One region of the Mesorhizobium sp. J8 genome, then DNA from elsewhere that is predicted to be linked to it. Evidence: riboswitches for the same ligand, from Rfam matches in the RefSeq annotation. Region 1 holds a riboswitch; each other region holds the start of a gene.
The links. Region 1 has a riboswitch for thiamine pyrophosphate ahead of thiC (phosphomethylpyrimidine synthase ThiC). Riboswitches for the same ligand answer to the same signal wherever they lie in the genome.

Region 1 (4,906 bases):
CTGTCGCGCGGCATCGTTGCGATCGTGAAGGATTTCGTGAAAAGCCAGGTCGGCAAGTAGGGGTCGCCGAGCATGCTGACCAGGCCGTCCGCTCCGACCAATCCGCTGGAACGGCTGACCGGCGCCGGCCTGGCGTGGGGCGAGGGGATTAATGCGCGGTGGGCCGCAACGATCGGGGCGATTGCGTTTTCGCTCTATATCCTGCTTACCGCCGCGACCGCCTGGTTCATGCCCGACGCCAACTGGGACATGCTGCCCTATCTTGCGATCGCCGAGGAAGGCGCCTATCCCGATCCGCAGGCTCTGCACGACTATGCCTACAGCACGGTCAAGACCGGAGTGTCGGCCGCTGACTACAAAACCCTGACCGACGATGGCGGCGGCTTCCGCAGCCACATGGCGGAGAATGCCGCCGATTTCCATTCGCTGCTCGGCATGTATCGGATCAAGTTCCTCTACGCCGAAATCCTGTCCAGCCTCAGCCATGTCGTCTCGCCTGTCGAGGCGATGCGGCTGGTGCAGGTATTCTCGGTGCTGCTGCTCGGCGCCATCACGCTCACCTGGCTGCGCGCGGAAGGCGCGCTGGCGCTGGCGCCGGTCCTCGGCGCGATCCTGATCATGGCCGATTTCGGCGATGCGGCGCGCGCCTCGACGCCGGACCTTCTCTGCTCGGCGCTGTTCCTCGGCGGAACCTTCACCTATGTGCGCAAGCGCGAGGCGGCGACGGCGGTCGTGCTGTTCCTGGCCTTCATGGTCAGACCCGACAACATCGTTTTCCTCGCCATTTTCGCGGTGCTGCTCGTCGCTTTCCGCGAGAGGGCTTGGGGCGCTCTAACCGGCTTCGCGGCATCCTTCATTGCCTATTTCGCCATTTCGCATTGGGCCCAGCATCCCGGCTGGTGGCCGCATCTTTGGTTCTCCAGCATCGAGCAGCACTACAATATGGACGGGTTCGAGCCGCCGTTCTCGGTGGCGGCGTATCTCAAGGCCTTCGTCGCCTCACTGGTGCGCGCGATCAGCGTCAACAGCTGGGTCGGCGTGTCGGTGCTGGCACTGGCCGGCTGGTTCGGCTTGCACCATGCCGGCTTCCGGCTCGACCGGCGCGGCGGCATCCTGCTGGCGGCGCTGGTGCTCGGGGTGCTGGCGAAATTCGCCGTCTTCCCGATCCACGACACCCGCATCTACTTCCCCAATCTCCTGCCGCCCTTCCTGCTGCTGGCCGCGCCGCTGACGGCGCTGTGGACGGCGGCAAGCCAGGGCGGGCGCCGCGCGGCGCTGCAGGTCATTTCCGGAGACAAGTCATGAGCTCGCTATCCACATTCGCGCGCGTTCTTCTGTCGCTCGGTCTGCCGACCGGCCTGCTCGACCGCGGGCCGGCGCTGCACGGCACGAAGTTCCTGGCCAAGGCGGCGCTCAGAGCACGTTTTGGCGGCCGGCCGTTCCAGATGGTCAATGTCGGCGCCTGCGACGGCGCGCTGTTCGACGACGTGACGCCCTGGCTGCACCGCATTGCGGGCGCGCGCGCCGTGCTGGTCGAGCCGATCCCCTACAATCAGAAGCGGCTGCGCGCCAATTACCCGGATACGACGCGCTTCGTCATCGAGCCGGTGGCGGTGACCAGGACCAAGGGCACGATCACGGTCCACACCTTCGATGCCGCGGCGCTCGAAGCCGGCACACTGCCGATCGAGTTCATCGGCTGCTCATCGGTCACCGAAACCAATCTGATGTCGGGGAAGAACGCCTGGGGCGAGGCCGATGCCAACTTCAACAAGTTCGCGCCGCATCTGAAGGACATCGAAGTGCCGTCGGAGACCTTGCAGGCGCTGCTCGACCGCAACGGCATTGCCCATATCGACGCCTTCCTGGTCGACTGCGAGGGCGCCGACTGGATGGTGTTCGAGCAGCTCGACCTCAAGCGCTACCGCCCCGGCATGATCAAGATCGAGGTCGGCGCGCTGCCGGCCGCCGAGATCGGCCAGGTCGTGGTGAAGCTCAAGACCGCCGGCTACCAGGTAGGCTTCCAGGCCGAGGACATCTGGGCTTTCACCTAGAGCGTTTCATAGCTTGATTGAATCGTAGGGGATTCCCGCTCGGCCTGATTTGTGATTCAAGATGCTGGCTGGATAGGAGGCCAGCATCTGATGGTTCGACCTCTTTCCGATGATTTACGCGAGCGGGTTGTTGCGGCGGTTTTGAGTGGCGAGAGCCGCCGGTCGGCCGCCAAGCGGTTCGGTATCGCAAATTCGACAGCCGTGAAATTGTTGCAGCGTCATCAGGCAACCGGCTCGGTGGCGCCGGGCAAGATGGGTGGCCACCGTAAGCGGGTTCTGGAACCGCATCGAGCCTTCATCGTGGAGCGGATCAACCAGACCTCTGATCTGTCGCTACATCGGCTGAAGGACGAGTTGGCCGCGCGCGGGGTCAAGGTCTCGCACAATGCGGTGTGGCAGTTCCTGCGCCGCGAAGGGCTAAGCTTCAAAAAAAACGCTGTTCGCCCTTGAGCAGGCACGTGCCGATATTGCCCGTCGGCGCCAGCGATGGCGATCCTGGCAGGCCGGCCTCGATCCCCAATGCCTGGTCTTCATCGATGAGACCTGGATCAAGACCAACATGGCTCCCCTGCGCGGCTGGGGGCCGAAGGGCAAGCGGCTGCGCGGCCTGGCTCCACATGGTCATTGGCGCACGCTGACTTTCCTCGGCGCGCTGCGCTGTGATCGGCTCGCGGCACCTTGCGTCTTCGACGGACCGATCAACGGCCAATGCTTCCGCGCCTATGTCGAGCAGCAGCTCATCACCGTGCTGAAGCCCGGCGACATCGTCATCATGGACAACCTGGGCAGCCATAAGTCGGCGGCCATCAGGCAGATGATCAAAGCCGCTGGCGCCAGGCTCTGGTACCTGCCGCCCTACTCACCGGACCTCAATCCGATCGAGCAGGCCTTCGCCAAGATCAAGCACTGGATGCGCCAGGCGCAGAAACGCACCGTCGAGGACACTTGGCGACACATCGGCCACCTCGTCGAAGCCATCGAGGCAGCCGAATGCAAGAACTACTTCGAAAACGCCGGATACGCTTCCGTCAAAACATGAAAGACTCTAGCGTCCATCGCCAACCGGTCGCCACGGCGGCAACCGAACCCGATCTGCCATCCGGGGCCGAACGTGCTTGACAAGACGGCGCCGGCCCGTTCAACCTAAGCCATTCACCAGGGGAGTCCCGGCAAGGGGCTGAGATACTGCTGGCTTTCGCGGCGCAGTGACCCGTTGAACCTGATCCAGTTCATACTGGCGTAGGGACGGTGCAAGCGCTTTGCGGGAGTTCATGCCCGAAGACCTGTTCAAGCAGGTGACCGAAGCGTCTTTTCATCCTTCCGGCACAGAACTGGGTCTCCAATGCAACGAGCAAAGGAGCCTCAAATGAATGCCTTGACCCCAACCGTGTCGACCGGGCCGCTGCCCGCTTCGCGCAAGATCCACAAATCCGGCATCCTCCATCCGCAGATCAGGGTGCCCATGCGCGAGATTTCGGTGCACCCGACCGCCGGCGAGCCCCCGGTGACAGTCTACGATCCGTCGGGCCCCTATACCGACCCCGCGATCGAAACGGATATCGAGAAGGGTCTGGCCCGCCTTCGTCAGGACTGGATCGCCGCACGCGGCGATATCGAAGCCTATGACGGCCGCCACATCAGGCCCGAGGACAACGGATTTGCGACAGGCGAACGGCTGACGCCTGAATTTCCTGTGCGCAACCGTCCGGCGCGGGCGAAAGCCGGCAAGGCGGTGACGCAGCTTGCCTATGCGCGCGCCGGGATCATCACGCCCGAGATGGAATTCGTGGCCATCCGCGAGAATCTTGGCCGCGAGATGCTGCGGAGCAGGTTGCAACAGGATGGGGAAGCGTTCGGCGCGTCGATACCGGACTTCGTCACGCCGGAATTCGTGCGCGACGAGGTGGCGCGCGGCCGCGCGATCATTCCCGCCAACATCAACCATCCAGAGAGCGAGCCGATGATCATCGGCCGCAATTTCCTGGTGAAGATCAATGCCAATATCGGCAATTCCGCCGTCACCTCCTCGATGGCCGAAGAGGTCGAAAAGATGGTCTGGGCGATTCGCTGGGGCGCGGACACGGTCATGGACCTGTCGACCGGCCGCAATATCCACAACATCCGCGAATGGATCGTGCGCAATGCGCCGGTGCCGATCGGCACGGTGCCGCTCTATCAGGCGCTGGAGAAAGTGGGCGGCGTTGCCGAGGACCTGAGTTGGGAGGTCTATCGCGACACGCTGATCGAACAGGCCGAGCAGGGCGTCGACTATTTCACCATCCACGCCGGCGTGCGGCTGCACTACATCCCGCTCACCGTCGACCGGGTCACCGGCATCGTGTCACGCGGCGGCTCGATCATGGCCAAGTGGTGCCTGCATCACCACAAGGAGAGTTTCCTCTACGAGCATTTCGAGGAAATCTGCGACATCGCCCGGGCTTATGACGTCTCCTTCTCACTCGGCGACGGTCTTCGCCCCGGCTCGATCGCCGATGCCAACGACAAAGCACAGTTCGCCGAGCTGGAGACGCTTGGCGAACTGACCAAGATCGCCTGGGCAAAGGACTGCCAGGTGATGATCGAAGGCCCGGGCCATGTCCCCATGCACAAGATCAAGCAGAACATGGACAAGCAGCTTGCCGTCTGCGGCGAGGCGCCTTTCTACACGCTTGGGCCGCTGACCACGGACATCGCGCCCGGCTACGACCACATCACCTCCGGCATCGGCGCCGCCATGATCGGCTGGTTCGGCACAGCCATGCTCTGCTATGTGACGCCGAAGGAACATCTCGGCCTGCCGGATCGCAATGACGTCAAGACCGGGGTGATCACTTACAGAATAGCGGCGCATG
Region 2 (4,906 bases), 2.0 Mb from region 1:
TGCGCTTGCGCCTGGCGGTCACGCCGTAGCGCAGCCAATGCTCCTCGCGCACGATCTGGCGGCCGAGCTTGTGCTGCTCGCGCTCTTCTTCTTCCAGCACCTGGTCGCGCCACTCCTCGAAATGCGCGAAGCCCTTGTCCAGCCGCCGCGTCTGGCCGCGATCGAGCCAGACGGTGGCGCGGGTGACACGTTCGAGAAAGCGGCGGTCGTGCGAGATGAGGATAACGGCGGAAGAGGTGCGGGCAAGCTCCTCTTCCAGCCATTCGATCACGGAAAGATCGAGATGGTTGGTCGGCTCGTCGAGCAACAGAATGTCCGGCTCGGGCGCCATGACGCGGGCAAGTGCGGCGCGCCGTGCCTCGCCGCCGGACAGGTCGTTCGGACGCTCCTCGCCGGTAAGGCCGAGATGTTCCATCAGATAGGTGGCGCGATGCGGATCGTCGGCCGGACCGAGGCCGGCTTCGACATAGGCGCGCACCGTAGCGAAGCCTTCCATGTCCGGCATCTGCGGCAGGTAGCGGACCGTGGCCGAAGGCTGGCGGAAAACCTCGCCATCTTGCGGCTCGATCATGCCGGCGGCGATTTTGAGCAGTGTCGACTTGCCCGAGCCGTTGCGGCCGACCAAAGCGATCTTCTCGCCGGCGGATGCGCTGAGCGCCGCGCCGTCGAGCAGCGGGGTGCCGCCGAAGGTCAGTTTAATGCCGTCGAGATTGAGGAGTGGCGGCGCCATGTCAGCTTTCTGGAAGAGGATAGGGGTGGGCCAGAAGCAGCGCCCGGCCGCGCTCCAGCGCGATGCCGAGCCGCCCTTTGACCTCGTTTGATATAGTGAGCGAGGAGCCGAACGCCACCTCGACGCTGTCGAGCGGCCATTTGGCACCGGTCACCGTCAGGCCAGAGAGATCGGAGAAACCGAGCACGGAGAACAAAGTACCATCGGCATAGTCGAAACCGGCTGCTTTCCCTGACAGGATGGGGGCGCCTTCCTGCGCGCCGCTGGTCAGCAAGACCTTGGTGCCGGTCTCAGCCAGACGCACAGCCAGCGCAAGATGCAGAAAGGCATGGTCGGCGCGTTTGCCGCCGAAGGCGCCGGCCAGCACGAGGTTCGTGGCGCCGCGCTTGAGCGCTTCCGCTATGGCAAGCTCGCCGTCGGTCATGTCCTTCTCGGCCGGAAAGACTTTTCGCGGAACGGCGGCCAGTTCATCGGGCAGGTTGGGCGGCACGGAGTCGAAATCGCCGACCCAGAGTTCGGGAACGAGCCCAAGCATGCGGGCATGGCCGATGCCGGCGTCGGCGGCAATGACGCGCGAGCCGGCGATCTGGCGTTCGAGCCGGGGCGTACGGAAAAGCTCGCCGCCAAGCAGGATGGTGAATGTGCCCATGGCCGTCGCCCTTACCAGCCCTCCAAGCGAAACGGAAGCCGGATGGGCCGCGCTTCGGGTGCGAGTCTTGCCCAGGAACATTAGCTGCCCCCGGCAAACTTCCGCTTGCGCGCCGCTGCCGCCCGCCGTATCTCTCGAAACGCTCTAACGGGGTGCCGGACGTGATCCGGCTGAGAGGCAGTCAAGCCAACCCGCTGAACCTGATCCGGTTTGTACCGGCGGAGGGATTAGACGTCTCGGACATCCGGCGCCTCAATTCCTTGTCACTCGAACGAAGGAGGCGCCGATGCGCGCAGTGCTGTGCAATCTCATTCTCGCAACCGGTCTTGTTTCGCTTCTGGCCGGCGTCGCGCCCGCCGAGGCCAAGGACAAGCTCACCGTCTACACCTATGAGAGCTTCACCGCCGACTGGGGTCCCGGTCCGGCCGTCAAGAAGGAGTTCGAAGCCGAATGCGGCTGCGACCTCGAATTCGTCTCGGTGGCCGACGGCGTGGCGCTGCTCAACCGCGTCAAGCTGGAAGGCGCCGGCACCAAGGCCGATATCGTGCTCGGCCTCGACACCAATCTGACGGCGGATGCCAAGGCGAGCGGCCTGTTCGCGCCGCATGGCGAGGTGTCGGGCATCAACGTGCCCGGCGGCTGGAGCGACGACACTTTCGTGCCCTTCGACTATGGCTATTTCGCCGTCGTCTATGACACTGAGAAGCTCAAAGTTCCGCCGAAGAGCCTGAAGGAACTGGTCGAAGGCGCCGGCACGGACAAGATCGTCATCCAGGATCCGCGCACCTCGACGCCCGGCCTTGGGCTGCTCTTGTGGGTGAAATCGGTCTATGGCGACAAGGCGCCGGAGGCCTGGGCCAAGCTCAAGACCAAAGTGCTGACGGTGACGCCGGGCTGGAGCGAGGCCTATGGGCTGTTCACCAAGGGCGAGGCGCCGATGGTGCTCTCCTACACCACCTCGCCGGCCTACCACATGGTGGCCGAGAACACCGAGCGCTATCAGGCGGCATCGTTCGAGGAAGGCGAATACCTGCAGATCGAGGTGGCCGGTATCACGACGGCCGGCGCGAAGAATCCGCTGGCGCAGAAATTCATCGCCTTCATGACCGGGCCGAAGTTCCAGGACGTCATTCCGGAGACCAACTGGATGTTCCCGGTCGGCAAGACCGACAAGCCGCTCAATCCGGCCTTCGACAGACTGGTGAAGCCGACCAAGACCCTGCTGTTCAGCCCGGAAGAAGTGGCGGCCAACCGCAAGGCCTGGGTGGATGAGTGGCTGGCGGTGATGAGCAAGTAGGCTTTGAGGCCAATCGCGTGAGATGACCGCTTTACGGCGCCCCCCTCTGTCCTGCCGGACATTGCCCCCACAAGGGGGGAGATTGGCTTTCATCGGCGATTTCGCTAGCCGCCGACGTAGGAAAGAGCGGGGCGTCAAAACTGCCAATCTCCCCCCTGGAGGGGGAGATGTGCGGCAAGACAGAGGGGGGCGCGAAGGAACGCGGCATGCGTTAACTCGAACCCAAATGGTGCAGCGTGCACCCTGCGCGTGACTCCCGCGTCACCGCCGGCCTCATCGCGCTTGCGGCCATAACGCTGCTCATCGGCGGCGCCTTCGCCGGCCTCATCCTCGAGGGCGCGCGGGATCTCTCCGGCGCCGCCGCCTTCGACGGCTACCTGCTGCGCGTCGCCCGCTTCACACTTTGGCAGGCGCTGCTGTCGACGCTGTTGTCGGTCGCGCCGGCGCTGCTCGTGGCGCGCGCCCTGTCCCGGCATCCAGCCTTTCCCGGCCGCCGACTGATCCTGCAACTTTTCACCGTGCCGCTGGCTCTGCCGGCGATCGTCGCCGCGCTCGGCATCTTGGCGCTCTACGGCCGCGCCGGATTTTTTGCCGGCATCTTCGCCGGGCTTGGCGGCGGAGGGTGGCCGGGCATATACGGCCTCTCCGGCATCCTGATCGCGCATGTCTTCTTCAACCTGCCTCTGGCGACGCGCCTGTACCTGGAGGCGTTGGGCACGATTCCCGCCGACCGGTGGCGGCTGGCGAGCCAACTCGGCATGGGCGCCCGGCCGGCCTTCCGGCTGATCGAATGGCCGGCGCTGCGCGCAGCTTTGCCGGGCGTCGCCGGACTGGTCTTCATGCTCTGCGTCACCTCCTTCACCATCGTGCTGACGCTGGGCGGCGGTCCGGCCGCGACGACGCTGGAGGTCGCCATCTACCAGGCGTTGCGCTTCGATTTCGATCCCGCGCGCGCCGTGGTGCTGACGCTGATGCAGATCGCGCTGACCTTCATCGTGGTCGTCGCCCTCACGCGGCTCGGCGCCAACACGGTCGGCGACGCCAATCTACCGGTGGCGCCGCGCCGCTACCTTTCGGTGAGCCGCATGGAGAGCATGCTGAATGCCAGCCTAATCATGCTGGCCCTGCTGTTCGTCGCCGGACCGATGGCGGCGACGGTGTTCTCAGGCCTCGGGGCCGATCTCGGCCGATTGGCGGGCGAGGAAGCGGTGCGCCGCGCGACCCTCACCAGCGCGGGCCTCGGCTTGCTTGCGGCGCTGCTCAGCGTGATCTTGTCGCTGGCGTTGATCGCGGCGCGGCGCTCGCTGGCCCTGCGGCGCCGGGCAGGCGGCGCCATGGGCCTGCTCGAGCATGCCGCCGACACCGGAGCCGGATTCGTGCTCGTCGTGCCGCCGATCGTGCTCGGCGCCGGCTGGTTCCTGGCGCTGCGCAACATCACCGATGTCTTCGCCGTCGCGCCGGTCATGGTCGTCGCCGTGAACGCGGTGATGGCGATGCCCTTCGTCATCCGCGCCATTCGCCCGGCCTATGATGCGGCGAGCGAGCGCCATGAGCGGCTTTGCCTTGCGCTCGGCATATCCGGCTGGACCCGGCTCAGCCTGATCGACTGGCCGTCGCTGCGGCGGCCGCTCGCCACCGGCTTCGCCTTCGCCATGGCGCTGTCGCTCGGCGATCTCGGCGTGATCGCGTTGTTCGGCAGCGATTCCGTGCAGACCTTGCCCTATCTGCTTTTGGCGCGCATGGGCAGTTACCGGACCGCCGACGCCGCGGGACTCGCCTTGCTGCTCGGCCTCGTTTGCCTGATGTTGGTCGTCGTTGCCGACCGGCTGGGGCGGGAAGGAAAGTCATGACGACGAGCACCGACGGCTCGCAAAAGGGCCTCGCCGTCGCGCTGGACGGCGTCTCGTTCAGCTATGGCGAGTCTTCCTTCCGCTTCGATGCCGAATTCGCTGCCGGCAGGATCACCGCCATCATGGGACCGAGCGGCTCCGGCAAGTCGACGCTGCTCAATCTGATAGCCGGCTTCGAAACACTCGACGCGGGCAAGGTGCTGATCGGCGGCATCGATGTCGGCAACGCGCCGCCCTCGGCGCGACCGGTGTCAATGGTGTTCCAGGAAAACAACCTCTTCGCGCATCTTTCCGTCGAGGCCAATGTCGGGCTCGGCCGCTCGCCGTCGCTGAAACTCGGTGACGCCGACCGCATTGCCGTCGCCGACGCGCTGGCGCGT
Region 3 (4,906 bases), 2.6 Mb from region 1:
TCAACGAGACGACTTCGTTCAATCTTCAGGTCTCGGGTGATCAGCTCAAGAACTATGGCGTCGCTATGAATGTCGCCTATACGCTCGTTCCAGATTTCACGGTTACAGCCGAAGTCGACTATGACCGCTGCGGCGACTTCGGCGTCGGCATGGCGGACCCTTCCAAGGTTAACTGGACTAAGGCGGACAAAAAGAACAGCGTCGGCGGCATACTGCGTTTCCAACGCTCGTTCTAGCGGATGAAAAAAGTTGCATCTCAGCGGCCCGATTGTGCGAAACCGAGGCCATGAGCGACTGCCCACACAAAGCACCGCCTTCGTAGCGCCAGATCCTTGAGCCGATAGCCGTTCATCCCGCCGGTCCGGGCTGGTCGCGAAGAGACTGGTGGTCGGGGTGAGGATTTCCGCATCGCGCAGCGCAGGTCGTTCGCGCCGATAAGCGGGGCCATTATATAACATGCGGTGCCCGCCGCATTTGTATCTGAAGTGGTTTTCTTGAATCGATAGCGGAATGCTTTGCGATCGACATTCCAGCGTGCTTGAGTATCCGATTTCGGAAGCGTGTCCGGCCAGAATCAATTTTCAGGCAGCAGGACCATTTTTCATACTTTTTGGTCGGCCGAATGCGGCGCAGCCCACCGATGTGATGTGAAAACCTTTGGTGCCGATTGACGGGGTGATCATCATGCGATCGAGCTTCTTTCCGACGGTCTGGCAATTTCGTTATCCCTGCGGTTTGTGCCGGGAGTGATTTGTCGCCGTCACTTGGGCGCGTTTTTCCACTGACGTTTAAATCGATCGCGCCGGTCGCCGCCGGCATATGCGCTTGACAACAGGAGGACAGCCCGTTCAACTTGAAGCATTCACCAGGGGAGTCCCGGCAAGGGGCTGAGATACTGCTGGCTTTCGCGGCGCAGTGACCCGTTGAACCTGATCCAGTTCATACTGGCGTAGGGACGGTGCAAGCGCTTTGCGGGACTACATGCCCGAAGACCTGTGTCGAGCAGGCAGACCAAAGCGTCCTACATCCTTCCGGCACAGAACTGGGTCTCCAATGCAGCTGAGCAAAGGAGCCTCAAATGAATGCCTTGACCCCCACCGTTTCGACGGGATCGCTGCCCGCCTCGCGGAAGATCCACAAGACCGGCACTATCCATCCGCAGATCAGGGTGCCGATGCGCGAGATCAGCGTGCACCCGACAGCCGGCGAGCCGCCGGTGACGGTCTATGACCCGTCGGGCCCGTACACCGATCCCGCGATCGAAACGAACATTGAAAAGGGACTTGCCCGGCTTCGCCGGGACTGGACCGCCGCGCGCGGCGATATCGAAGCCTATGACGGCCGCCACGTCAGGCCGGAGGACAACGGATTTGCGACAGGCGAACGGCTGACGCCGGAATTTCCTGTCCGCAACCGTCCGCTGCGGGCCAAGGCCGGCAAGGCGGTGACGCAGCTTGCCTATGCGCGCGCCGGGATCATCACGCCCGAGATGGAATTCGTCGCCATCCGCGAAAACCTCGGCCGCGAGATCTTGCGCGGCAGGCTGCAACAGGACGGCGAGGCGTTCGGCGCATCGATCCCGGATTTCGTCACGCCGGAATTCGTGCGCGACGAGGTGGCGCGGGGCCGCGCGATCATCCCCGCCAACATCAATCATCCCGAGAGCGAGCCGATGATCATCGGCCGCAATTTCCTGGTGAAGATCAACGCCAATATCGGCAACTCCGCCGTCACCTCGTCGATGGCCGAAGAGGTCGAAAAGATGGTCTGGGCGATCCGCTGGGGCGCCGATACGGTCATGGACCTGTCGACCGGCCGCAACATCCACAACATCCGCGAATGGATCGTGCGCAATTCCCCGGTGCCGATCGGCACCGTGCCGCTCTACCAGGCGCTGGAGAAGGTCGGAGGCATCGCCGAGGACCTCAGCTGGGAGGTTTACCGCGACACGCTGATCGAGCAGGCCGAGCAGGGCGTGGACTATTTCACCATCCATGCCGGCGTGCGGCTGCACTACATCCCGCTGACCGTTGACCGGGTCACGGGCATCGTCTCGCGCGGCGGGTCGATCATGGCCAAATGGTGCCTGCACCATCACCGGGAGAGCTTCCTTTACGAGCATTTCGAGGAAATCTGCGACATCGCCAGAGCCTATGACGTCTCCTTCTCGCTCGGCGACGGCCTTCGCCCCGGCTCGATCGCGGATGCCAACGACAAAGCGCAATTCGCCGAGCTGGAAACGCTTGGCGAACTGACGAAGATCGCCTGGGCAAAGGACTGCCAGGTGATGATCGAGGGCCCCGGCCATGTGCCCATGCACAAGATCAAACAGAATATGGACAAGCAGCTTGCCGTCTGCGGCGAGGCGCCGTTTTACACCCTCGGCCCGCTGACCACGGACATCGCGCCGGGCTACGATCACATCACGTCCGGCATCGGCGCCGCCATGATCGGCTGGTTCGGCACGGCCATGCTCTGCTACGTGACGCCGAAGGAACATCTCGGCCTGCCAGACCGCAACGACGTCAAGACCGGTGTCATCACCTATAAGATCGCCGCTCATGCCGCAGACCTCGCCAAGGGGCATCCGGCGGCAAAGGCCCGCGACGACGCGCTGTCGCGGGCGCGGTTCGAGTTCCGCTGGGAGGATCAGTTCAACCTGTCGCTCGATCCAGAAACGGCGCGCGAGTTCCACGACGAGACCCTGCCCAAGGAAGCGCACAAGGTGGCGCATTTCTGCTCCATGTGCGGACCGAAATTCTGCTCCATGCGCATCTCCCATGACATCCGGGCCGAGGCGCAGAAAGAGGGGATGGCGGCGATGGCGGAGAAATACCGCGCCGGCGGCGATCTCTACATGCCGGTCGAAACGCCCGGGGCGGAGAAACAGGCCCTATCGCACGAAGACCGGGCGAAGGAAGATCGGGGGGCGCGCTGAGCCATGCGCCGCATTCTTGTTAAAGGTGCCGGTGTGGCAGGTCTCACCGTCGCCCATGAATTGGCCGCGCGGGGTGCGTCCGTCACGGTTGCCGAAATCCGGAGCCAGATCGGCGGCAATGCCTCCTGGCTGGCTGGCGGCATGCTCGCCCCTTGGTGCGAACGCGAAAGCGCGGAGGAGGCGGTTGTCACCCTCGGCAAAACCTCGGCCGACTGGTGGGAAAGGACACTGCCCGGGCTGGTGACAAGGGCAGGCACTCTCGTCGTTGCCCATGCGCGCGACGCCTTCGAGCTTGCCCGCTTTGCGGCTCGAACGCGTGCCTATGAGTCCGTCAACGAGGAAACGATTGCCGCCCTCGAACCCGACCTTGCCGGCCGCTTTCGCCAGGGCCTGTTCTTTGTCGGCGAAGCCCACCTCGATCCCCGCCGGGCGCTCGAGGCCCTCGCCGGCGAACTGCGAGCGATGGGCGTCGTCTTTCTTTTCGAGGCGGGCGAGGCTGCGCTTTCCGGCTTTGATCAGGTGATCGACTGCACGGGCATCGCGCGAACCGACGACGATTTACGCGGGGTGCGCGGTGAAATGCTGCTCCTCCACACGTGCGAGGTCTCGCTGGCCCGGCCAGTGCGTCTCCTCCATCCGCGCCACCCGATCTATATCGTGCCGCGGGCCGATCATCACTTCATGGTCGGCGCGACCATGATCGAAAGCGACCACGACGGACCGATCACCGCCCGTTCGCTGATGGAACTCCTCAATGCGGCCTACGCGGTCCATCCGGCGTTCGGCGAGGCCGAAATCGTCGAGACAGGGGTGGGCGTACGTCCTGCCTATCCCGACAATCTGCCGCGCGTGATGCGTCGGAAGGATGGCACGATCACGGTCAACGGTCTCTACCGGCACGGTTTCCTGCTTTCACCGGCCATGGCCGATCAGGCTGCCAGCCTTCTCTTCAATTCATCTGCCAATCTGGAGTCTGACAATGAAGCTGATCGTCAACGGCGAAGCGCTTGAGGCCAAGGCTACGACGCTCGACGCCCTTTTGAGGGAGCTCGACTATGAGGGCGGCTGGCTCGCCACCGCGCTGAACGGCGACGTGGTGCCTGCGGCCGAACGGGCGGAATTCCGGCTGAATGACGGTGATCGGATCGAAATCCTGTCGCCCATGCAGGGAGGTTAGCCGATGTTCGATCTTCTCGGGACAAAGCTTGCCTCGCGCCTGCTACTGGGCACCGCCCAATACCCTTCGCCGGCGATCCTTGCCGATGCGGTCAAGTCGTCTGGCACTTCGGTGGTCACCGTCTCGCTGCGCCGGGAAATGGCTGGCGGCAGGGCCGGCGAACAATTCTGGTCGCTGATCCGCTCGCTCGGAGTGAGGGTGCTGCCCAACACCGCCGGCTGCCATTCGGTCAAGGAAGCCGTGACGACCGCGAAGATGGCGCGCGAGGTCTTCGGCACGTCCTGGATCAAGCTCGAAGTGATCGGCAACCACGACACGCTGCAGCCCGATGTGTTCGGCCTAGTCGAGGCGGCACGCATCCTGTGCGAAGACGGCTTCAGCGTATTCCCCTATACCACCGACGACCTCGTCGTCGCGGAGCGGCTGCTCGAGGCGGGCTGCAAGGTGCTGATGCCGTGGTGCGCGCCGATCGGTTCGGCGCTCGGACCGGTCAACATCATGGCGCTGCGCTCGTTGCGCGGGCGTTTCCCCGGCGTTCCGCTGATCGTGGATGCGGGGCTCGGGCGGCCGTCGCACGCGGCAACCGTCATGGAGCTCGGTTTTGACGCCGTGCTCCTCAACACGGCGGTCGCCAAGGCTGCCGATCCAGTGGGCATGGCGCGGGCTTTCAGCAAGGCGGTCGATGCCGGTCGGGAAGCGTATGGTTCGGGACTGCTCGAGCCGCGCGACGTCGCCGTGCCATCGACGCCTACAATCGGCAGGGCGGTTTTTTCATGAAGCTCGATCCCTTC

Region 2: another riboswitch for thiamine pyrophosphate. It lies ahead of thiB (thiamine ABC transporter substrate binding subunit); the one in region 1 lies ahead of thiC (phosphomethylpyrimidine synthase ThiC).
Region 3: another riboswitch for thiamine pyrophosphate. It lies ahead of thiC (phosphomethylpyrimidine synthase ThiC); the one in region 1 lies ahead of thiC (phosphomethylpyrimidine synthase ThiC).

What each region holds. Positions count from the first base shown of each region.
Region 1 is NZ_AP024109.1:4,235,873-4,240,778, reverse strand. It holds gene MJ8_RS20405 (aspartate aminotransferase family protein) at 1-60, shown strand, start outside; gene MJ8_RS20400 (hypothetical protein) at 73-1,305, shown strand; gene MJ8_RS20395 (FkbM family methyltransferase) at 1,302-2,054, shown strand; one part of gene MJ8_RS20390 (IS630 family transposase) at 2,145-2,480, shown strand; one part of gene MJ8_RS20390 (IS630 family transposase) at 2,482-3,093, shown strand; TPP riboswitch at 3,202-3,318, shown strand; gene thiC (phosphomethylpyrimidine synthase ThiC) at 3,421-4,906, shown strand, end outside.
Region 2 is NZ_AP024109.1:6,262,883-6,267,788, reverse strand. It holds gene MJ8_RS29995 (ABC-F family ATP-binding cassette domain-containing protein) at 1-730, opposite strand, end outside; gene MJ8_RS29990 (thiamine diphosphokinase) at 732-1,379, opposite strand; TPP riboswitch at 1,518-1,623, shown strand; gene thiB (thiamine ABC transporter substrate binding subunit) at 1,666-2,676, shown strand; gene thiP (thiamine/thiamine pyrophosphate ABC transporter permease) at 2,913-4,526, shown strand; gene thiQ (thiamine ABC transporter ATP-binding protein) at 4,523-4,906, shown strand, end outside.
Region 3 is NZ_AP024109.1:1,683,350-1,688,255, reverse strand. It holds gene MJ8_RS07645 (porin) at 1-236, shown strand, start outside; TPP riboswitch at 858-974, shown strand; gene thiC (phosphomethylpyrimidine synthase ThiC) at 1,079-2,938, shown strand; gene thiO (glycine oxidase ThiO) at 2,942-3,949, shown strand; gene thiS (sulfur carrier protein ThiS) at 3,918-4,115, shown strand; gene MJ8_RS07625 (thiazole synthase) at 4,119-4,892, shown strand; gene MJ8_RS07620 (thiamine phosphate synthase) at 4,889-4,906, shown strand, end outside.